4 regions of the Thalassospira sp. CA1 genome follow, and region 4 is predicted to be linked to each of the others. Evidence: riboswitches for the same ligand, from Rfam matches in the RefSeq annotation. Region 4 holds a riboswitch; each other region holds the start of a gene.
What was found. A riboswitch is a leader RNA that binds a small molecule or an ion and turns the genes downstream of it on or off. The one in region 4 is predicted to bind cobalamin.
Positions count from the first base shown of each region.

Region 1: it holds a riboswitch for cobalamin, as region 4 does, so the genes downstream of both, AC5Q5A_RS07875 (ABC transporter substrate-binding protein) here and AC5Q5A_RS02625 (methylmalonyl-CoA mutase family protein) in region 4, are expected to answer to the same signal.
Region 2: it holds a riboswitch for cobalamin, as region 4 does, so the genes downstream of both, AC5Q5A_RS05435 (DUF4198 domain-containing protein) here and AC5Q5A_RS02625 (methylmalonyl-CoA mutase family protein) in region 4, are expected to answer to the same signal.
Region 3: it holds a riboswitch for cobalamin, as region 4 does, so the genes downstream of both, cobU (bifunctional adenosylcobinamide kinase/adenosylcobinamide-phosphate guanylyltransferase) here and AC5Q5A_RS02625 (methylmalonyl-CoA mutase family protein) in region 4, are expected to answer to the same signal.

Region 1 is NZ_JBZCIA010000003.1:226,793-232,307, reverse strand. Features, by position in the region: gene AC5Q5A_RS07885 (AraC family transcriptional regulator) at 1-200, shown strand, start outside; gene AC5Q5A_RS07880 (OpgD/OpgG family glucan biosynthesis protein) at 203-1,804, opposite strand; cobalamin riboswitch at 1,977-2,179, shown strand; gene AC5Q5A_RS07875 (ABC transporter substrate-binding protein) at 2,406-3,431, shown strand; gene AC5Q5A_RS07870 (FecCD family ABC transporter permease) at 3,472-4,548, shown strand; gene AC5Q5A_RS07865 (ABC transporter ATP-binding protein) at 4,545-5,345, shown strand; gene purD (phosphoribosylamine--glycine ligase) at 5,385-5,515, opposite strand, start outside.
Region 2 is NZ_JBZCIA010000002.1:290,467-295,981, forward strand. Features, by position in the region: gene AC5Q5A_RS05410 (DUF1491 family protein) at 1-291, shown strand, start outside; gene AC5Q5A_RS05415 (peptidylprolyl isomerase) at 368-688, opposite strand; gene yaaA (peroxide stress protein YaaA) at 883-1,659, shown strand; gene AC5Q5A_RS05425 (glycosyl transferase family protein) at 1,684-2,748, shown strand; gene AC5Q5A_RS05430 (DUF924 family protein) at 2,808-3,350, opposite strand; cobalamin riboswitch at 3,501-3,697, shown strand; gene AC5Q5A_RS05435 (DUF4198 domain-containing protein) at 3,868-4,665, shown strand; gene cbiM (cobalt transporter CbiM) at 4,682-5,359, shown strand; gene AC5Q5A_RS05445 (NikL family nickel/cobalt ECF transporter subunit) at 5,352-5,515, shown strand, end outside.
Region 3 is NZ_JBZCIA010000001.1:29,342-34,856, reverse strand. Features, by position in the region: gene AC5Q5A_RS00160 (histidine phosphatase family protein) at 1-216, shown strand, start outside; gene AC5Q5A_RS00155 (hypothetical protein) at 237-875, opposite strand; cobalamin riboswitch at 1,427-1,617, shown strand; gene cobU (bifunctional adenosylcobinamide kinase/adenosylcobinamide-phosphate guanylyltransferase) at 1,676-2,215, shown strand; gene cobW (cobalamin biosynthesis protein CobW) at 2,250-3,290, shown strand; gene cobN (cobaltochelatase subunit CobN) at 3,390-5,515, shown strand, end outside.
Region 4 is NZ_JBZCIA010000001.1:568,288-573,802, reverse strand. Features, by position in the region: gene AC5Q5A_RS02640 (Lrp/AsnC family transcriptional regulator) at 1-194, opposite strand, end outside; gene phhA (phenylalanine 4-monooxygenase) at 335-1,234, shown strand; gene AC5Q5A_RS02630 (response regulator) at 1,293-1,715, opposite strand; cobalamin riboswitch at 2,002-2,180, shown strand; gene AC5Q5A_RS02625 (methylmalonyl-CoA mutase family protein) at 2,318-4,366, shown strand; gene scpA (methylmalonyl-CoA mutase) at 4,369-5,515, shown strand, end outside.

The DNA.
Region 1 (5,515 bases), on a different contig from region 4:
TCCGCCTGACCACAGCGCGTCAGATCATGCTGGCCGAAATGAAGGATGCCGCATCGGCGGCCTACGCGGTCGGGTATGAAAGCGCGTCACAGTTCAGCCGTGAATATGCCCGGATGTTTGGCGCACCGCCAATCCGCGATGTGATGTCGATCCTTGGGCAGGGCGGGGCCAGCCAGTCTGCCGATATGGCCCCGCATTAACCCTAACCCTGTTGCTGATTACCCAGTGCCGGCAAATGCTGGAACATCCAGGTTTCACTTAAGGGGCCGTCACCGCGTTTCAGATACATGCGCAGGTCAACCGGATCATTGCCCGCCGCCTTAAGGTCAAAGGCCGCCCGCCAGATGCGGGTATCCATGATCGGTTCGATCTTGGTGCGGACAATCTCCCCGCGCGAGGATGTCACAACCACTTCGGGGAATTCACCGTATGCAAGCGTTCCCAGAACCTCACCCTCGAACTCGACCGAAAACTTGATTTCGTCCTTGGGTCGGTTGGTGCCTGGCTCCCCGCCGCGGCCCATGCGGGTTGCGGTGGCGGTTGCCAGTTCCTTGACCGGGAACGGGTTATGGGCCTGCCAGTAAAGCCGGTATTTGAATTGATAAGAATTGCCAGCCTTGGCCGGGCCATTCGGGACCCAGAAGGCGGCAATGTTATCGTGGATTTCATCGTCGGTCGGGATTTCGATCAACTGAACCGCGCCGTCATTCCACTGGCCCTGCGGTTCGACCCACAGGCTGGGGCGGCGGTGATAACGCACACCATCCAGATAGTTTTTCACATCGCGATCGCGCTGCATCAGACCGAAACCACGCGGGTTGTTGTCACCAAAGGCCGATGCGCGGATGGTTTCAGGGTTGTTCAGCTGTCGCCAGATGCGTTCGCCGCCACCGGTCCAAAGCTCCAGCCCATCGCTGTCATGCACTTCGGGGCGCCAGTCAAAGCGGAACGATTTGTTCTGTTCGGAATACCAGAACATGCTGGTTAGCGGTGCGATGCCAAGCCGTTCGATGTCACGGCGCAAAAACAGATGTTTTTCGACATCCATCGTGACGCCTTCGCCGCGATAAAGCAGGAATTTATAAGCACCCGTGATGCTGGGGCCATCCAGCAGGGCATAGACCGTCACCGGATCTTCGGGGTTTTTGGCCGGTTCGATAAAGAATTGACGGAAATCGGGGAATTCTTCGGGAACCGAGGTCGCCGTATTGACCGCAATGCCACGTGCCGACAAGCCATACTGGCCTTCATCGCCAATGGCGCGGAAGTACGATGCGCCAAGAAACGCCGCCCAGTCCTGGGTTTTCCAGTCATCGCGCGCCTGATTTTCATGCAGGCGGAAACCGGCAAAGCCGCTATTGGCGGGCAGCTGGCGGGCAATGCTGTCTTCGGGCATGTCAAAGTAATCGGGCTTATAGATCACTTCGCGTGCCTGTCCGTTTTCCAGAAGATACATATGCACCGGTTTGGCGAAATACATACCCAGATGGAAAAAGGTCAGCGGATAGGTGCCCGATCCGTCGGAAAACGGCGAATGGTCGCGTTTGTAATGCAGCTTGCCATGGGTGTCGTAATCAATCTTGCCGACAATTTCCGGGTTTGGCGCAACGGGCGGCTCGTAGGCCGATGCGGCCATGGATTTGGCGCGTGCAATCAGATCGGCAAAATCAAACGGCTGTGCCGAACCCAGATCAAGGCCGTCGACATCTGCCAAAGCATGCTGATAGATCGACATTCCCGGCAGGATAAGACCGGCTGCCGCGATGGATTTCAAAAAGCGTCTGCGTTCAACAGAAGTCGTCATGTTCATCACATTCCTGTGGTTTGAGGTGTCGGGAAAGCATACCCGGCAGTGTGGAGGTAATCGGGATGAAACATGGCAAATTCAAGGTCGTATCAATTGCGTTTTATGCATGGAGCCTTGGCGTTAATGCCGCTGGTGGTCTGCCAATTTCCTTGACCGTGTTTTTGGTTTAATCTAACCGTGACGTGTCGGTATCCGAATATCGGATAAAGGGAATTCGAGATGGGCCGAATATTGGCTCATTAACCGAAGCTGCCCCCGCAACTGTAGGCGGCGAGCATTTTTCTGACCAATGCCACTGGGATCAACCTGGGAAGGCCAGGGAAAATGTGTTGACCCGTAAGCCAGGAGACCTGCCGACACGAAGACGACGGACCGGGCGGGGTGCCCCGGAGAATGTCGGTACGTGTCTTGGCCCAACAGTTTAGCCCAGGTTTTCTAAGCTTTAAGGCCGGCATCTTCCGCCATCTCCTGACACTTTTGCCAGTCCATTGACAGTAGCAAAAGTGATGTTATGTTATAACATAACATTTGACGATGTGTTGAAACTGGATCATCCAAAACGGTCCCGGATCAGCCCATCAGCAAGAGGGAACTAAAAGTGATCAATCACGATAAACGTGTACTGGCGGTCGGGGTGTTTGCCGCTGGTCTTATTTCATCTGTTTCATTTGCGTCCGCAACCGAATATCCGCTCAGTATCGAGAATTGCGGCACTGTGTTGCAATTTGATGCGGCCCCCGATCGCGTGGTGTCGCTGGGCCAAAGCACGACCGAAATTCTTTATTCGTTGGGCCTGGCCGACAAGGTCAAGGGTACGGGGGTCTGGTTCGGTCCGGTGATGGATGAATTCAAGGATGTGAATGCATCTGTGCCGCGTCTGGCCGACAATGATCCGGGGTTCGAAACCGTTGTCGCGCAAAAGCCGCAACTGGTTGCCACCCAGTATCAGTGGCATGTCGGGCCCAAGGGCACCGTCGGCACCACCGAGCAGTTCAACGAATTGTCCATTCCGGTCTACACCGCACCTGCTGATTGTGTGGGCAAGGACAATGCCGGTGGCGGTGACGGCGTTCGCCATGAAGGCTTCACCATGGATCTGATTTATCGCGAGATTTCCGATCTGGCGCAGATTTTTGATGTCGAAGATCGCGGCGAGGCGCTGATTGCCAGCCTGAAGGAACGTCAGGCGAACTCATTGGAACGTGTGACGGCAAGCGGCCATGACAATGTTTCCGCCGTCTTCTGGTTTTCCAGCCCGGAAATCAACAGTGATCCCTATGTGGCCGGCAAAAACGGTGCGGCGGGCTATATCGCCGGTAAACTTGGTGTTCGCAACATCATCGACAGCAATGAAGAATGGCCGACCGTTGGCTGGGAAACCATTGCGCGCGCCGACCCTGATATCATCGTGATTGGCAAGATGGGCCGTCGGCGTTTTCCGGCTGATGACTGGCAAGTCAAGGTGGATTTCCTGAAAACCGATCCGGTCGTAAGTCAGATGAAGGCGGTGCGCAATGGCAATATCGTGGTGATGGACGCCCAGTCGATGGATCCGACCATCCGCCTGATCAATGGTATTGAAACACTTGCCGAAGCCGTCGAACGACTGAGCGCTTCGAACTGACCTGCACTGCCAAAGGCACCTGATATGCCCGGAGAATTCAATGTTTGAAACAACGCCAGTGCAGCAGCCGGTTCAGCCACCTCGGCAATCGCTGGCGGGGCGGGCATATCTTGTGCGGGCCGGTGTCAGTCTTGGCGCCCTGGTTTTGCTTGTTGGCGTCATCGCGATGGCGGCAGCCAAGGGGGAAACGCACATTCCCCTTGGCACCGTGTTTCAGACCATTGCCAATCATCTTTGGCAGGCGGGCTATGACGTTGATCCGATTGATGCCGGGATCATCTGGAATTACCGAATATCGCGCGCCATGGTGGCGGCGGCCTGCGGGGCGTCCCTTGCGCTATCGGGCGCAGTGTTGCAGGCGCTTTTGCGCAATAGTCTCGCGGATCCTTACTTGCTGGGCATATCGGCCGGGGCATCGACCGGTGCGGTCAGTGTCGCCATTCTGGGGTTTGGCGCGGGCATGGTTTCCCTGTCGCTTGGCGCCTTTGTCGGCGCGCTGGTGGCGTTCGGGTTTGTTGCGCTTTTGGCCATTCCGGCCGGACGCGGGGCAGGTGCGATCATTCTGGCCGGGGTTGCCGGATCGCAACTGTTTAACGCGTTGACGTCCTTCATCGTGACCAAGGCCGCCACGGCGGACGAGGCACGCGGGGTGATGTTCTGGTTGCTTGGAAATCTAAGTGGCGTGCGTTGGCCCGATGTCTATCTTGCCCTGCCGGTTGCCGTTATCGGCTTGTTGGTTTGCCTTTGGTATTCGCGGGCGCTGGATGCCTTTACCTTTGGCGTGGAATCGGCAGCGTCCCTTGGTGTGCCTGTGCGCCGGGTTTATGTGGTGTTGATTGCCATTGCTGCCTCGATGACCGCGGTGATGGTCAGTATTGTCGGATCCATCGGCTTTGTCGGGCTGGTCATTCCCCATGCCGCGCGGTTCTTTGTCGGGACACGGCATGGCTTTCTGTTACCGGCCTCCGCCCTGATCGGGGCGGTGTTCCTTGTCGCGGCTGATATTGTATCGCGCATCATTCTTGATGGTCAGGTCCTGCCCATCGGGGTGATCACGGCCCTGATCGGTGCACCGGCCTTTGCGATCATCCTGTGTCATGGGCGGGTGTTGCGATGAGCCTTGAATTACGCAATGTCGGCTGGAATGCCGGATTCAAAAAGATCATCAGCGACGTGTCGCTTCGGGTGACACGTGGCGAGTTTTTGGGAGTCATCGGGCCAAACGGATCTGGCAAAACCAGTATGATGTCGGTGCTTGGTGGCATTCGTGCCCCGTCGACCGGGCAGGCATTGCTGGGGGACCAACCGATGAAGAAAATCGGTCGGCGCAACCTTGCCCGTCATATCGGCTTTGTCGAACAACAGGCCGACACCATCGACCGCATTACCGTGCGCGATGCCGTCGCGCTTGGTCGAACGCCGTACCTTAGTTTGCTGTCACCATGGTCAGGGCACGACGACGCCATCGTGTGCGAAGCCCTTGCCAGTGTTGAAATGGGACCGTTCGCGGATCGGATGTGGCATACGCTTTCGGGCGGTGAAAAGCAGCGCGTTCACATCGCCCGTGCCTTGGCCCAGCAGCCGGACTTCCTGTTGCTTGATGAGCCGACCAACCATCTTGATATCCATCATCAACTGGGCCTGCTGGAACTGGTGCGCGCACTGCCGGTCACCGTGGTGGCCGCCCTCCATGATCTAAACCATGCGGCGATGTTTTGTGACCGGATTGCGATGATGGATGGTGGCAAGCTGATCGCGCTTGGCACGCCCGAACAGATTTTGACATCGCAAAACCTGCGCGATGTTTTTGGGGTTGCCGCCGATATCGAAATTGATGATCAGGGCCGCTGTCACATCCGCTATCACGCCGGGAACCAGAAATCTTTGGCCATAAAAAAAGACCGGGTTGCGTAACCCGGTCCTTTGCTTTCAGCATCTGGGACTTCTTGGTGCTTAGCCCTGTTCGCGGGCAACCGCACGCCAGCCGATATCGCGGCGGCAGAAACCACCATCCCAATCAATTGCATCAACCGCCTCATAGGCGCGTTTCTGGGTTTCGGTCACCGTCGCACCGCGCGCGGTCA
Region 2 (5,515 bases), on a different contig from region 4:
AACCTGATTACGGCGATGGTGGCCCATAAGGGCAACGAAGATGCAGGGGCCGTGCTTGTGAAGCTCAACCGGTTTGATGCAGGGTGCTTTGTCTATTCACGGGTGACCACACTTGATGGGGATCTGGGCTGGATGCTGCTGGCCGGTGGCCCGGACGGGGGCCGCGAAACCGAGTTTGCTTGCGATGAATACTGGCGCAAACAAATTGGCTATGATCCGGATGTCTGGGTGCTGGAGATCGAAGATCACAAGGGGCAATACGAACTTGATGCCCCGATTGTCGATTTCTGACAGGCGGGTCTGAAAAAGAAAAAGGCTGGCAATGAAATGCCAGCCTCTACGTTTTGCTTCACGCGGAAGCGATTGCTTATGCGGTGCGCTGCAGCAGGTGGTAACCGAAATCGGTCTCAACCACGTCAGACGTCGAACCAACTTCCATGCTGAACGCAGCAGCATCGAATTCCGGAACCATCATGCCACGGCCGAAGAAGCCAAGGTCGCCGCCCTGCTGGCCGGACGGGCAATCGGAGTTGGCTTTTGCCAGTTCTGCGAAATCGGAACCGTTTGCGATCTGGTCTTTAAGCGCGTTGATTTCGGTCAGGGCTTCGTCTTTGGTGCGGGTGGCGGTCGAACGTGCCGAACCGGCATACATCAGAAGAATGTGCGACGCGCGAACTTGTTCACTCATAATGGGTCCTTTCATCCGTCAAAACTTGCAACCGACGGATTTTCTGCAAGATTAGAAGTTTATGGATAACGCTAAGGGTCCAAATCCATGTACAGCCGTATACTCCTGTACATAGGGTTGGACCCTAGACATTGCCCATGCCTTGTGGCTTGTTACGACAAATCGAACCGAGATGAAAGAGAAGAGGCAGATTGATGCTTGCTGTTGTGTCCCCGGCCAAAAAGCTGGATTTCGAAACAGACGTCCCGGAAATGTCTGTTTCTCAACCCGCATTTCTGGACGACACCGAACAACTTGTTGATGTCGCGCGCAAAAAAAGCCGCAGCGATCTGATGAAGCTCATGGGCATCAGCGAAAACCTTGCCGATCTGAACTATCAGCGTTTTCAGCATTTTTCGCGTCCGTTTAATAGCACCAACGCCAAACCGGCGATCTTTGCATTCCGCGGTGATACCTATGTCGGCCTTGATGCCGATACCATGAAGGCCGAAGACATCGACTGGGCAGAAGATCATTTTCGGATGCTCTCGGGCCTTTATGGCCTTCTGAAGCCGCGCGATTTGATGCAGCCATATCGTCTTGAAATGGGAACGCGCCTTTCCAACCCGCGGGGCAAGGACCTTTACGCGTTCTGGGATGATAAGCTTTCAAAAGAAATCAACGCGATTACAAAAGGTCACAAGGATCGAAGCCTGATCAATCTCGCCTCGAACGAGTATTTCAAATCGATCAAGACCAAGGTCCTTGATGGCCCGGTAATTACGCCTGTGTTTAAGGAAGTGAAGGGCGGTACGGCCAAGGTTGTCGGCTTCTCGGCAAAGCGTGCGCGTGGCATGATGGCACGCTATATGATTGACAATCGGCTCGAAGACCCGCAAGAGCTCAAGAAGTTTAATGTTGATGGCTATCGCTATCAGGATGACCTCTCGACCGAGACAGAGTGGGTCTTCACGCGTATTCACGATCAGTAACACCAACTATTCCGGTGAAACCATATGACCGACGAGCATCTTGAACAGCTCGAGGATGAGAATGTCTTACCAGAGGCGCATCCGTTTTCTGGCTATCTGCGCACGTTCTTCCGTGGGCCGGGTCGTTCGCGCAGTCTGACACGCGAGGAGGCATTTGATGCGTTCTCGATGATCCTGCGCGACGAGGTCGAACCGATCCAGCTTGGCGCATTCCTTTTGATGCTGCGCTACCGTGCTGAGACGCCCGAAGAACTGGCCGGCATGATCGAAGCTGTGCGCAAGGCCGCGCGCCTTGAACCGGATGAAGACAGCAAAGATGACGCGCTTATGCGTCCTGCGCTGGATTGGCCATCCTATGCGGCCGGTCGGACCCGTGGTCTGCCCTGGTTTGTGCTGTCGGCGCTTTTGCTGTCGCAGAATAATGTTCCGGTGCTGATGCATGGCTATAACTCGCATCTGGTCAACGGGATCAGCACAGAAGTTGCCATCAAGGCGCTTAAGCTTCCGATTGCCATGTCTGCAGAAGAAGCGCGTTCTGATATCGCATCGAAGGGTTTTGCATATCTGCCGCTGCGTCACATGCATCCCAAGCTGCAGGAGCTGATTGGATTGCGTCCGCTTCTTGGGTTGCGCAGTCCGGTCAATACGTTACTGCGTTTGCTTAATCCGTTGCATGCGCGTGCAGCCTTCCTTGGTGTGTTTCATCCGGCGTTTCTTGATGTCCATCGTGAAACCGGCAAGCTTTTGGAACTTCCACGCATCGGTGTGATCAAGGGCGGTGGCGGCGAAGCCGAAAGAACACCCTATAAGCATGTCGATCTGCGCATGCTTGATAATGGTGAGCTCAATGATGTTCGCTGGCCCGCATTGCTGTCAAAAACCGAAAAGGATGGCGAAGATCAAAGCCCTGTGTCGCTAAAGCACTTCCTGGCAGTCTGGCGTGGCGAGGTGGAAGATATTCCCGCCGAAGCCAAGATCAAGGGGAGTGCCGCCATGGCAGCCTTCCTTGCTGGCAAGGCGGATTACATGGATGAGGCAGAAAGCCTTGTTCAAGGCTGGTGGGATAATCGCGACCGTGATGTTGGCTGATGTTCTGCGCCTAAGTGCGATCGAATAAAAGGGACGGGAAACCGTCCCTTTTTTAATGCTCAGAACGATGATCCGGGCTCTTTGAGAAACGCCACTTCCTCTGGCGTCGATGCGCGGCCCAGTATTTCGTTCCGATGTGGATAGCGGCCAAACCGGTCAATGATCTTTTTGTGTTTCAGCTCGAACTCGTAATTGTGCTCAAGGCCGGGCTGTGAAAACAGGTCAACCGCCACTTCATGAATGATTTCTGATTCTGAGTGCATGTAGGGCATATACAGGAATGCTTGTTCCTGCGGGGTGACCAGTTTGCGATCCAGCCTCAAGGAAACAGCTTCCTGCGCCAGCACCAATGCCATTGGATCCGATGCAAAGGACTGTGGCTGATCGCGGTACATATTGCGGGAAAACTGATCAAGAACGATGATCTCGGCAAGCCGTCCGTGGGCGGTTTTGCGCCAGTTAAAAAGCTCCCCGGCCGTGGCGGCGGCATGAAAATCGGCAAAGCGTTCCGCGATATGGCGATCCAGGGCTTCATCCTTGATAAACCACTGTTTTTCTTCGAGTTCCTTGAACCAGAAAACAAGAACCGTTTCAGGTTTCATAATGTTTCCACCCATCTGATTGCAGGCTTTTGCGGCCCGTCGGCAAAATTGCGGGTGATCTTCGCGCCCGGTTTAAGGCGCGTCAAGCCATCCGCAAAAAGATTGTCATGGACCATGGGGCAAGGAGTTGACAGCAATCCGTCCTGCGTGGATTATGACATTGTCTTTGGTGTTGATCCGATTGGACCAACTTAAAAGGGAACGTGGTGCGTCATGCATGACAAAGCCACGGCTGCCCCCGCAACTGTAAGCGTTCAGAGCATTGCTTATGCCACTGGTGCAAACCGGGAAGGCGCATTGCTGTTTAAACCGTGAGCCAGGAGACCTGCCTTTGACTGCCGGGTGCCGATTGCCCGGTATGAAACTGTTGGACGCCGGGGTGAGCGTCAGGTTGCAGGGGTACAAACGGTCTTTTGAAGATCCGCAATCTTGCTTCCAGCCATCCTATCGTTCTTTATCCTGACCCTGTGCGTTGGGCCTTTGGCCTGCGTGCATCGTTTGAGAAAGAGACGATTATATGTTTAAGACCCTTGGCAGGCTTGCAATTGCAAGCGCCTGCGTGCTGTCGGCGGCCATGCCGGCGCATGCGCATTTTCAATTGGCCTATACGCCGGACGTGAACGTGACCAAGGCCGGGGATCAGCCGGTTAAGCTGATTTTCTGGCACCCGTTTGAAAACGGTCATGTCATGGATATGGCCGAGCCGCTTGAATTTTATGCGGTTAACCGCGGTGAGAAACTTGATCTGAAATCAACGCTTTCGCCGATTACTTTCACCGGAATTGCCAACTCGGCAGCGGCCTTTGACGCAACTTTGACTCTGCGCCGCAGCGGTGATTACGTCATGGTGGTGGTCCCCGCGCCGTATTATGAAGAAAGCGAAGATATCTTCATCCAGCAGATCACGAAGTCCTATGTGAACCGCAATGAAATTCCGACCGACTGGATGGAACCGCAAGGTCTAAAAACCGAAATCCTGCCGTTTAATCGACCAACCAACATCATTGCCGGTTCGACCTTTACCGGCCGAGTGTTAGGGGAAGGCCAACCTGTGGCCGGTGTTGAAGTCGAAATCGAATACATGGCCGCAGAACCCGATATGGCCAGTAACACACCCAAAGGGCCAACGGCATCGCCAATGCCCGGTGGTGCGGTTGTGGCCATCTCCGATCAAAACGGGTATTTCACTTTTGGTGTCCCCAAGGCAGGTTTTTGGGGATTTGCAGCACTTGGCAGCGGCCCTGATAAAGAATTTCAGGGCAAGGAACTTTCACAGGATGCAGTCCTGTGGGTTCGCGCCTATGATGTGAAATAGGCGAGGGACAAAACAGATGCATATTGTTGATGGTGCGCTGGCACCGGAAGTCTTGATTGGTGGGGGTATTCTTGCAGTTGCCGGGCTTGGCCTTGGTCTGCGGAAACTGCCAATCGATAAAATTCCCGCAACCGGGGTTTTGTCGGCAACATTCTTTGTTGCGTCGCTTATTCATGTGCCGGTGGGACCATCCAGTGTGCATCTGATCATGAGCGGTCTTGCCGGGCTGGTGCTTGGCTGGACCGCGTTTCCGGCACTTTTTGTCGGTCTCTTGCTTCAGGCGGTTTTCTTTGGCTTTGGCGGCCTGACGGTTCTTGGCGTCAATACGGTCAATATCGCCTTTCCAGCTGTGCTGGCGGGGCTTTTGTTCCGGGGAATGGTATCGCGCAGCAACCCGGTCACAGCCGCCGTCCTTGGCGGATGTGCCGGTGCATCTTCCATCGGGCTGACAACGGTATTTGTCGCGATTTCGCTTGCGCTCAGCGGTGATGCGTTTGTCCCGGCGGCCAAGCTGGTCTTCTTTGCCCACATTCCGATCATGGTGGTCGAAGGACTGGTTTCAGCGGCATCAGTGTATCTGATCGCCAAGGTCAAACCGGCCTTGTTGCAGGCCGCCGATCAGATGTCGGGCTTTGAGATGCAGCCGGCAGCATCCTTACGTGCAAAGCAGGCGGGCGAGGTTTCCAATGGCTAGATCACTCATGCTGGTCTTTGCGCTTGGCATGCTTGTGGTTGGCGCAGCACCTGCACAGGCGCACAAGGTTATCGCATCCCTGTTTCCAAGTGGTTCGAACATCGAAGGTGAAATCGGTTTCTCCAACGGTGTCATGGCCGAAAACACGCTTGTTGA
Region 3 (5,515 bases), 540 kb from region 4:
GTTTTGGGTCGGTTGAGTGCGGATTGGGCGGGCAAGGATATTGTCGCCGTCGTTCATGGCGGAACGGTGCGCGCCATAATGGCCAATGCACTGGGTTTGTCCCTTGAAACCGCATTGGCATTTCATATCGACACGTTGGGGCTGACCACGCTTGAATATATCGACGGTGTCGACGAACCGGGCTGGCGCGTGACCGCTGTCAATCAGCGCTTCTAAGGAGCTTAAGGGGTGTTCCGTCAGGCAGAGGCCAGCTCGATATCGGATGCCATGTCATCAAGGGCATGTTCTGCCAGATAGCGGTCAACCATATCCGGGTTCAGATCATGCTTTTCGCAGATGTCGAAAACATCGCGCAGATAGGCCTGATAATAGGGTACCGGACGGCTGCGCGATTTGCTGCGCAATTTGGCAACATTCGGGAAATCACCGGCAAAGGATGCGTTTTCAATTACCTGGATGATGGTGTCATCAATGATGGCAGCCGGCATTCCGCAATAAGTCTTGCCGCAGGCAGACAACATCTTGCTGGCAGTCGGAACAGAAATGCCGGGCTGGGAAAGCAGCTCGTTCAACTCGTCCTGTCCGAAATCCGAGATCGACATCAGGGTCACCAAGGTCGGCATATCGCGCACAAGCAGCGACAGCGCATTGACGCGAATGCCGCGTTCATGGGACCAGATGATGGTTGCGATTACACCCTTTGAGGCATCCTCGGCAAAGATGTCACGCACATGGCGGCGTGCCAGAGTGATCTCGCCATCGGTTGCGTGCTGTTCAAGAAAATCCTGAAATGACCGATCAGAACTGTTCAGACGGTCCAGCAATCCCAGCCACATGTCCTTACGAGACGATGTGGTCCAGGTTGGCGCGTTCATTTGTCGGATTTTGGATAGGTGAGAACGTATTGCCATTGGTCTTGAAAAATCCAGATTACCCCAAGAGTTTCGGTGCAGTATTTCCTGCAGCCAGCCGGGTGATGTGTCTATATCCCGGGTTTTCGCCAGATTGCGGATTGTTCCGTCTTTAGGGTCAGGACCTATTAATTTGGTTTGAATGGTTAAACAGATTTGTGCGGATACGCGGAGTAAAACTGCAAGAAGATATTTATCTTTCAAGGTTTTACGACAAAGTAGCCCGTGCAAATCCGATTAATCCGAAGGACAGACGTTATATTTGCAAACTCCAGCGTCAAATCCCTTGTGCGGGATACTAACCCGCCCGGCGGTCTTTTCCTTGGATTTCGCAAATATAACGTCTGCCATTCAAACCAAATTAATAGGTCCTGACCCTAGTTCCAGCGCAACGGCTTGATGTTGGCTGAAATGGTATGACCTCTCAAGCAGACAATTCTTACAAATACTGACCTTCCGATTAGGGTGGGGTGGTAACGAAGGGTTAAGTGCCGAGAATGACCTTTGGCATTTTTGGCAAACCTGCTAGGTTCGGCGCATCGTTCGGTGATGGGAAATCGGTGCAAGGCCGATGCTGCCCCCGCAACTGTATCGGGTTGGGAGATCCGGGTCGGTGCCAACGCGCCAGACCAGCCACCGGGAAACCGGGAAGGCGGATCGCTTTCATGCCCGCAGCCAGGAAACCTGCCGAAGGTGTCACTATTCGAAGGAAGGTGACGACGCAATCGGGCCTCGGTGGGAGGCCATGGCGAGGAAGAAACGGGATGACCCAGACTTTACCCCCTGACGGCCCATTTGGCGGGACGCATCTAATCCTTGGCGGGGCGCGATCCGGCAAAAGCCGGTTTGCTGAAAACATCATCAATCAGGCGGGTGGTGGCACATATATCGCAACCGGGCGTGCCTGGGATGACGAAATGGCCAACCGAATTGATCTTCACAAACAATCACGCGGTGATCTTTGGCAGACATTGGAAGAGCCGCTCGAACTTTGTTCGGCGCTGCAGACCTGTAATGTCACAGGCGGCAAGCCGGTTCTGGTTGATTGTCTGACCTTGTGGCTGACCAATCTGATGCTTGAAGATCGCGACATTGATGCCGAGATCGGGGCTCTTTGTGACCTGCTGCCAACACTTGTTGTGCCGGTGCTTTTTGTCTCAAACGAGGTTGGCTTTGGCATCGTGCCTGAAAATGCGATGGCGCGTGCCTTTCGCGATCACGCCGGACGCCTGCATCAACGCATTGCTGAGATTGCAGACAAGGTCACCCTTGTGGTGGCCGGCATTCCGATGCAGGTTAAATAGTAACATAAAGAATTGAATTTTAAGGATTTCATAAATGGCACAATTAGGCAAAATCCCGGCAACCGTCATTACCGGCTTTCTGGGCGCTGGCAAGACAACCATGATCCGCAACATGCTGGAAAACGCCAATGGTAAACGCATTGCGCTGATCATCAATGAATTTGGCGATCTGGGTGTTGATCGCGGTATCATCAATGGCTGTGGCATTGAAGGCTGCGAAGAGGATGATGTTGTTGAACTGGCAAATGGTTGTATCTGCTGCACCGTGGCCGATGACTTCCTGCCAACCATCCAGGGCCTGATTGATCGTGACACGCCACCAGATCATATCGTTATCGAAACATCTGGCCTTGCCCTGCCAAAACCGTTGGTAAAGGCGTTTAACTGGCCCGAAGTCCGGTCGCGTGTGACCGTTGATGGTGTTGTGGCGGTTCTTGATGGCGCTGCCCTGCGTGATGGGCTGTTTGCCCATGACCATCATGCGGTGCAGGCGCAACGCGAAGCAGACGAAAATCTTGATCATGAAAGCCCGCTTGAAGAACTGTTTGAAGAACAGCTCCACTGTGCGGATATGGTGGTTCTGAACAAGACGGACCTTTTGACCGATGCTGAACGCAGCAAGGTCGAAGCCGATATCCGCGCAGAGCTGAAAAAGCCGTCGGTCAAGATTATCGCGACCGAACATTCTCGGGTTGAAAATACCATCCTGCTTGGTCTGGGGGCTGCCGCCGAGGATGACCTTGATAGTCGTCCAAGCCATCATGACGATGGTCACGAACATGACCATGATGATTTCGACAGCTTTGTTGTCTCGCTTGATGCGATTAGTGATCCGGCCAACCTTGAAAAGCGCCTGATTGATGTCGTGCGTCAATTTGACGTGCTGCGCATCAAGGGTTTCCTGGACGTGCCGGGCAAACCGATGCGCCATGTGGTTCAGGGTGTTGGTGAACGTTTTCAGCGCTATTTCGACCGTCCGTGGGCGGATGGTGAAACCCGTCGGTCCGAACTGGTGGTGATTGGCCTGCATGGTCTGGATCGCGTTGCGATCGAGGCCGCCATCAAGGCCGCCTGATCCAATTTAACCTGATAAAGCTCACCTGAAACCGGATGCTAAAAATCATCCGGTTTCAAACTTTTTGAAGACCAAACGCACAAGGATACGGATCGCGCGATGCATCTATTGGCAGCCCAGCCCGGAATGGTGACAGATGGCAGTGAGGCCGTTGACCTTGGACAGCAACCAGGCGATGTGGTGATCCTGTCTGCGGCCGAGTCTGAGCTCGCTTGCCTTGCCGGGGCGCAAGCGCGGCTGGTAGATGCATTTGGCGATGAAACCCCGTCACTGCGTCTGGCAAGTTTGCTGCAGCTTGGCCACAACATGTCGGTCGATCTTTATATCGACGATGTACTTTCCGACGCCAAATTCATCATCGTGCGCATTCTGGGCGGGCGCGGTTATTGGGATTATGGCATCGAAAAGTTGGTTGCGCTTGCGCGTGCCAAGGACATTCCATTGGTCCTGTTGCCAGGTGATGATCAACCCGATGCGGAGCTTTTGACGCTTTCGACCGTCAAGGGGCGCGAATATCAGAATATCTGGCGTTACCTGATCGAAGGCGGACCGCAAAATTCCGAGAATTTACTTCGCCTTATATACGAAAAGTTAAATTCAAGCGTTAACTGGAGCTGGTCACCGGCGGCCCCGCTGGTCAAGGCCGGGGGCTATTGGCCCGGCAAGGCGCAGGCAAGCCTTGATGAAATCCGGGTTAACTGGATTGAGAATCAACCGGTTACGCCGATCATCTTCTATCGGTCTCTGGTTCAGGCGGCCAACCTCGACGTTATTGACGCGCTGGTTGAGGAACTTTGTGCCAATGGTCTGAATCCATTGCCGATTTTTGTTGCCAGCCTTAAGGATCCGTTGGCTGCAGCGTTGGTCGATGACTGGTTGGGAGAAACCAGTGCGGATTTGATCCTGAATACCACCGGCTTTGCGATATCTGTTCCGGGTTCAGAACGAAAAAATGGTCCGTTTGACGCGGTGGATGTCCCGGTATTTCAGGTGGTGCTGTCTGGTGGTGGCGAAGAAGCCTGGCGTGAGGGTGTGAATGGTCTGGCCGCGCGCGATATTGCGATGAATGTGGCGCTTCCCGAGGTTGATGGCCGTATCCTTTCACGCGCGGTATCGTTCAAGGGATCGGCTGGCAAGGATGACCTGACCCAGATTGATCTGGTGAAATACATCCCGGTGCGTGATCGCGTGGCCTTTACGGCCAAACTTGCCGCCAATTGGGTGCGGTTGCGCAGAACTGACACCAGCGCGCGCAAGGTGGCGATGGTCATGGCAAACTATCCCAACAAGGATGCGCGTCTTGGCAACGGCGTCGGGCTTGATACGCCAGCCGGCATGATCGAAACACTCCGCGCCATGCAGGGCGAAGGATACAGGGTGAATGATCTGCCGAAAGATGGCGACGCCCTGATTGCTGCGATCAAGGCCGGGCCGACCAACGATTTCAAATCGCTTGCCAACCGCGAAATTCGCGTGACCTTGTCTCGCACGGACTACCGAAAGGCGTTTGATGGCCTGCCGAAAACCATCCGGGGTCAGGTGTTTGAGGCCTGGGGCGATCCGACAAATGATCCGTTTTATCTGGCCGATCAGGATGCCTTTGCGCTTTCGATCTTACCGCTTGGCAATGTGGTGGTCGGGTTGCAGCCTGCGCGCGGCTATAACATTGATCCGCTTGAAAGCTATCACTCGCCCGATTTGGTGCCGCCGCACAACTATTTCGCCTTTTATATCTGGCTGCGCCATGTGTTTGGCGTCGACGCCATCATTCATTTTGGCAAGCATGGCAATATGGAATGGCTGCCGGGCAAGTCACTGGCCCTGTCCGAGGATTGCTTCCCGGAGGCCGTTTTTGGTCCGACGCCGCATTTCTATCCGTTCATCGTCAATGATCCGGGTGAAGGCACACAGGCCAAGCGCCGGGCACAGGCGGTAATCCTTGATCATCTAACCCCGCCTTTGACGCGTGCAGAAAGCTACGGCCCGCTTAAGGATCTAGAAGCGCTGGTCGATGAATATTATGACGCGGCCGCGGTTGATCCCCGTCGCCTTGTGATCCTGAAACGCGACATCCTTGAACTGGCGATCCGCATCGGCCTGTACCGTGATTGCGGTATCGAGCCCGACGAGGACGAAGAAAGCGCGCTTGCCAAGCTTGATAACTATCTGTGCGAACTCAAGGAACTTCAGATCCGTGATGGGTTGCATATCTATGGCAAGGCCCC
Region 4 (5,515 bases):
CCAAGTTTCTTGCGATCCAGAAGGGCAACCTGACGTTTGATCACCCCGGATGCCTCAAGCTGTTTGACCCGGCGCAAACACGGCGATGGAGACATGCCGACCATTTCGGCCAGTTGGACATTGCTGATGGCGGCGTCCTTTTGCAGGGCCTGCAGGATCCGGATATCAGTCGCGCTTAGCGTCACGTCGGTCATTTTAAACCCCAAATCAAACCCAAAAGGTCACAATATGCACATCATAACCGATTTTAACGCCTTATTGGCCAGAAAATGACATTAGAGTTGATGTAAAATGATCCTTGTAAATCGGCAATAGAACCCGAAAGAGGACGGCCATGAATCAGGGAAACGATCTGCGTGGTGACTACAGCCACATCAATGACGACTACACCATCGATCAGGACTGGAGCACATATACCGAGGCCGAGCACGAACTATGGCGCAAACTTTATGACCGCCAGTCGCGCATTTTGCCCGGTTATGCCGCCGAGGACTACATTCGCAATCTGACGAAACTTGATGCGGCGGATCAGATTCCGCATTTCGGCCGGGTCAGCGAGAAGCTTCATGCGGCGACCGGCTGGCATCTTGTCGCGGTTCCGGGGCTGGTGCCAGATGATGTGTTTTTTGACCATCTTGCCAATCGGCGGTTCCCGGTCACGGTCTGGCTGCGCAAGCCCGAGGAAATGGATTATCTGGTCGAACCCGACATCTTCCATGACTTTTTTGGTCATGTGCCGATGCTGTATGACCCGACCTTTGCCGACTATCTGGCGGCCTATGGCGCCAAGGGCCCAGAGGCCATTGCGATGGGCGGCCTGAAACAGCTGGCGCGGATGTATTGGTATATGGTCGAGTTTGGCCTGATCATGACCCCACATGGCTTGCGCGCCTATGGTGCGGGCATGTTGTCATCGCAAACCGAAACCATCTATTCGGTTACCGATCCCACGCCAAACCGGGTGGCGTTCGAGCTTGAACGTGTCATGGGCACGGATTATGCGATTGATGATTTCCAGAAAACCTATTTCGTTCTGGAAAGTTACGATCAGCTGTTTGACGCGATGAATGTGCCGCTGGCCCCGATCTATGATCGGCTCGCCAAGAAGCCTGCGATTGATCCGGCGACCACCTTGCCGACAGACCGGCTTTATCATGTGCATGGGGCTACAGACAGCATCATTTCCCTGGGGGAGGAGACGCACAGGCCCCACAGACAACAACGCCCTGCATAAGGCAGGGCGTGGCGATCCGTTCAGGATTGATCAAGGCAGAGCCGGTCTGCCAGCACTGCTAGCAGGCACTGATGGAATGACCCAGCACCCGATTGAGTTGCTCAAGCACCACTTTCGGGCTGGCGTCCTTGCTGATGAAATCGGCCGCCCCAAGCGCATCGGCTTGTGCGCGGGTGTCGGCATCATAATGGGCCGAGAAGAAGAAAACCGGCACGTTTTGGCTGTTTGGATAGCGGCGGCGAATTTCGCAGAACGCTTCAAAGCCGCTCATACCCGGCATTTCAATATCAAGGATGATGGCACGGGGATAAAGCCCGTCCAGCTGATCAATCAGATCATCGGCACAATCAAAACCGGCCACGTCATATCCTGCCCGACGCAACACTGTTTCAAGGGCTGCCTTGGCGCTGGGACTGTCGTCGGCGAACGCAACCAGTCCATCAGGACAAAATTGCGACGGCATGGCGCTGAGCGCGTTCATGGATGGCGATACTCCGAGTTTTGGGACAAGTCCAAACTGACAGACGAAAATGTCAAATTGGTTAAACCCGCCAAATTTTTGCCACGCAATGTTCCGGCTTCACCCCGATCTCGCACCCGTGCCGCGAAAGTATAAGGCCGCAATGATCGGAACCATGTGACGCCCAAACGATAAACACACGGGCAAAATCCCAATGTTTCCGCCAACATAACGTTACGGAAACCTGATTTGTCGGGGTCGATATCCGTCTAAATAGGTATTTCCATGCCTATTTACGGAATTATGGACAGGTGCTATAAACCGCCATGTCGCGAATGTGACCGGAAAATAGGATCGGGAATCCGGTGCGGCCGTGCCTTAGCGCACTTTGGCCAAGCCCGGAACTGCCCCCGCAACTGTAAGCGTAACGGCCTTTTTGCAGGCTTTCTCGCGAGTCAGAATACCGATGGTGTTTTCTTGGCATGAAATGGGCCGGGCGGGGTGTACCGGGTACTGGGAATCCGTAGTAGAATAGAATTTGGCAGAGTTCCGTTCCCCAACGCCATATGGAGGCCCCATATGGAGTCGCATCAAGGACGGGACACACCAAGCCGGGAGAAACCATGTCCGACCCGCTAAAGCTCGCATCCGAATTTCCATCTGCTGATTATGCAAGTTGGCGCAAGCTTGCCGAAGAGGCCCTTAAAGGGGCACCGTTCGAAAAGAAGCTTGTCACCAATACGCTTGACGGGTTTTCCGTTCAGCCGATCTATACAAATGATGATCAGGATGACGCGACCCGGCTGATTCACGAAGTTCTTAATGCCACGGTCGAGCCGCGCGAAACCGTCACCGGCTGGGATATCCGCCAGCTTCATACCCATCCCGATCCCAAGGCCACCAATGCCGCGATCCTTGAGGACCTTGAAAATGGTGCGACCTCAATCACGCTAAAACTTGATGCCGCCGCCCGTGCCGGGCGCGAAATCAGTTCTGCCGAGGTGGGCGTTGACGGGATTGCCATTCATTGTCTGGCCGATCTTGATGCCGCGCTTGAGGATGTGTACACCAACCTCGCCACCGTCGGGCTGGATGCCGGGGCGGCAGGTGTTCCGGCGGCAGCACTTCTGGCAGCCCATATCGCAAATACCGATGGTGCCGACGAAGCCGCACCGGCCTTTAATATTGATCCGATTGGCACGCTGGCATCCACCGGCACCCTGCCCTGCGGCGCACAGGACGCGGTTGATCATGCGGCAAGCGTTGCTGTTGAGCTGATTGACCTTTTCCCGCTGGCGACCGCGATTTCAGTGAATGGCGCACCTTATTACAATGCCGGTGCCACCGATGGTCAGGAACTGGCCTGTTTGCTGGCAAGCGGGGTGACTTATTTGCGCGCCCTGACCGATGCCGGAATGGCAGTTGATCAGGCCGCGGGTGCGATGGTGTTTAACGTTGCCATCGGCACGGACTTCTTTGCCGGGATCGCCAAGCTGCGTGCGCTTCGCATGATGTGGAGCCGCGTTCTTTCGGCATCCGGTGCCGAGGATGCGACGATTACGATCAATGCGGTTTCAGCCGAAATGGCCCTGACCAAGGTTGATCCGTGGGTCAATATGCTGCGCACCACGGTGACAAGCTTTGCCGCCGGTCTGGGTGGTGCGGATAGCGTCACCTGCCTGCCTTATGATCATCTGATTGGCGTGCCCGATGGCTTTGCGCGACGCATTGCGCGCAACACCCAGCTGATCTTGCAGGAAGAAAGCAACGTGCACCGGGTCATCGATCCGGCGGGTGGTTCGTGGTTTATTGAAAACCTGACCAAGGAACTGGCGAAGGCCGCCTGGTCCAAGTTCCAGTCGCTTGAGAAATCGGGTGGTATTCTAAGTGCCCTTGCCAATGGCAGCCTGAAGACCGAGATCGAGACCGTCTGGAATGCGCGCGAAAAACGCCTGTCGACCCGTCGCGATCCGCTGACCGGTGTGTCGGAATTCCCCAACATCACAGAAGCCAAAGTAACCTGTGAAAAGCCGGACCTTGAGGCGATCGTTGCAGATGCCAAGGACCGCCAGACCAAGTTTGATGGCACGGTCGGCAACAGCCTTAATGCCATGATTGAGGCCGCCCGCGCCGGTGCTACCATCGGGCACATGTTTACCGATCTTTATGGCACCAGTGCCGCGGCCCGTATCGGTGCCCTGCCTGCCCATCGACTTGCCGAACGTTACGAGGCACTTCGCAAACGTTCAGATGCGCACAAGGCAAAGACCGGATCCTTCCCGCAGGTGTTCCTGGCCAATCTTGGCAAGGTCGCCCAGCACACGGCACGTGCGAGTTTTGCGCGTAACTTCTTTGAAGCCGGCGGGATCGAGGCGATCACCAATAACGGCTTTGCCACTGCGGATGATGTTGCAACCGCCTTTGGCGAAAGCGGGGCGAAAATCGCCATCATTTGCGGATCAGACCCGCAATATGCCGACATGGCTGCCGACGTTGCCAAGGCACTGAAATCCAAAGGGGCCAGCATGGTTTATCTTGCTGGCCAGCCGGGCGATGCGAGGCCTGCTTACGAAGCAGCCGGCATTAACGAGTTTGTCTTTGTCGGGGCCGATGTCCTTGCCATTTGCGGTGCCGCACTTGATCACCTTCTTGGCAAACAGGGGGAGAAATAACCATGACCCGCATTCCTGATTTCTCCGACCTTCCGCTGTTTGATGGCGCATCCGCAGGTGCAAAGGACCCGTTTGAAAGCACGCCCTGGACCACGCCAGAAGGCATTGATGTCAAATCATCCTATGGCCCCAAGGATCTGGACGGGATTGATCACCTCAATACCATGCCGGGCATGCCGCCATTTTTGCGTGGCCCCTATCCGACCATGTATGTGCAGCGCCCCTGGACGATCCGCCAATATGCCGGTTTCTCGACCGCCGAGGAATCCAACGCGTTTTATCGCCGTAACCTTGCCGCCGGGCAAAAGGGGCTTTCGATTGCCTTCGATCTGGCAACCCACCGTGGCTATGACAGTGATCATCCGCGCGTCGCAGGCGACGTTGGCATGGCCGGTGTGGCGATTGACAGCATCTATGACATGCGCACCCTTTTTGATGGCATCCCGCTTGATGAGATGTCGGTTTCCATGACCATGAATGGTGCGGTTCTGCCGGTGATGGCGCTTTATATTGCGGCCGCCGAAGAACAGGGCGTTGCGCACGAACAGCTTTCGGGCACCATTCAGAACGACATTCTGAAAGAGTTCATGGTGCGCAACACCTATATCTATCCGCCAAAGCCCTCGATGCGGATCATTTCGGACATCTTTGCCTTTACCTCGCAAAACATGCCGAAATTCAACTCGATCTCGATTTCCGGCTATCACATGCAGGAAGCCGGTGCGACGGCTGATCTTGAGCTCGCCTATACGCTGGCTGATGGCATCGAATATGCCCGTGCCGGTCAGGCGGCGGGCCTTCCGATTGATAAATTCGCGCCGCGTCTGTCGTTCTTCTGGGCGATTGGCATGAACTTCTTCATGGAAATCGCCAAAATGCGCGCGGCCCGCATGATCTGGGCCAAGCTGATCAAACAGTTCGATCCGCAAAACCCCAAATCGCTGTCGCTGCGCACGCACAGCCAGACGTCGGGCTGGTCATTGACCGCCCAAGACGTGTTTAACAACGTCATCCGCACCTGTGTTGAGGCGATGGCCTCCACCCAAGGCCACACCCAGTCGCTTCATACCAATGCACTGGACGAGGCATTGGCCCTGCCGACTGATTTCTCGGCCCGGATTGCACGTAACACCCAGCTGTTCCTGCAAC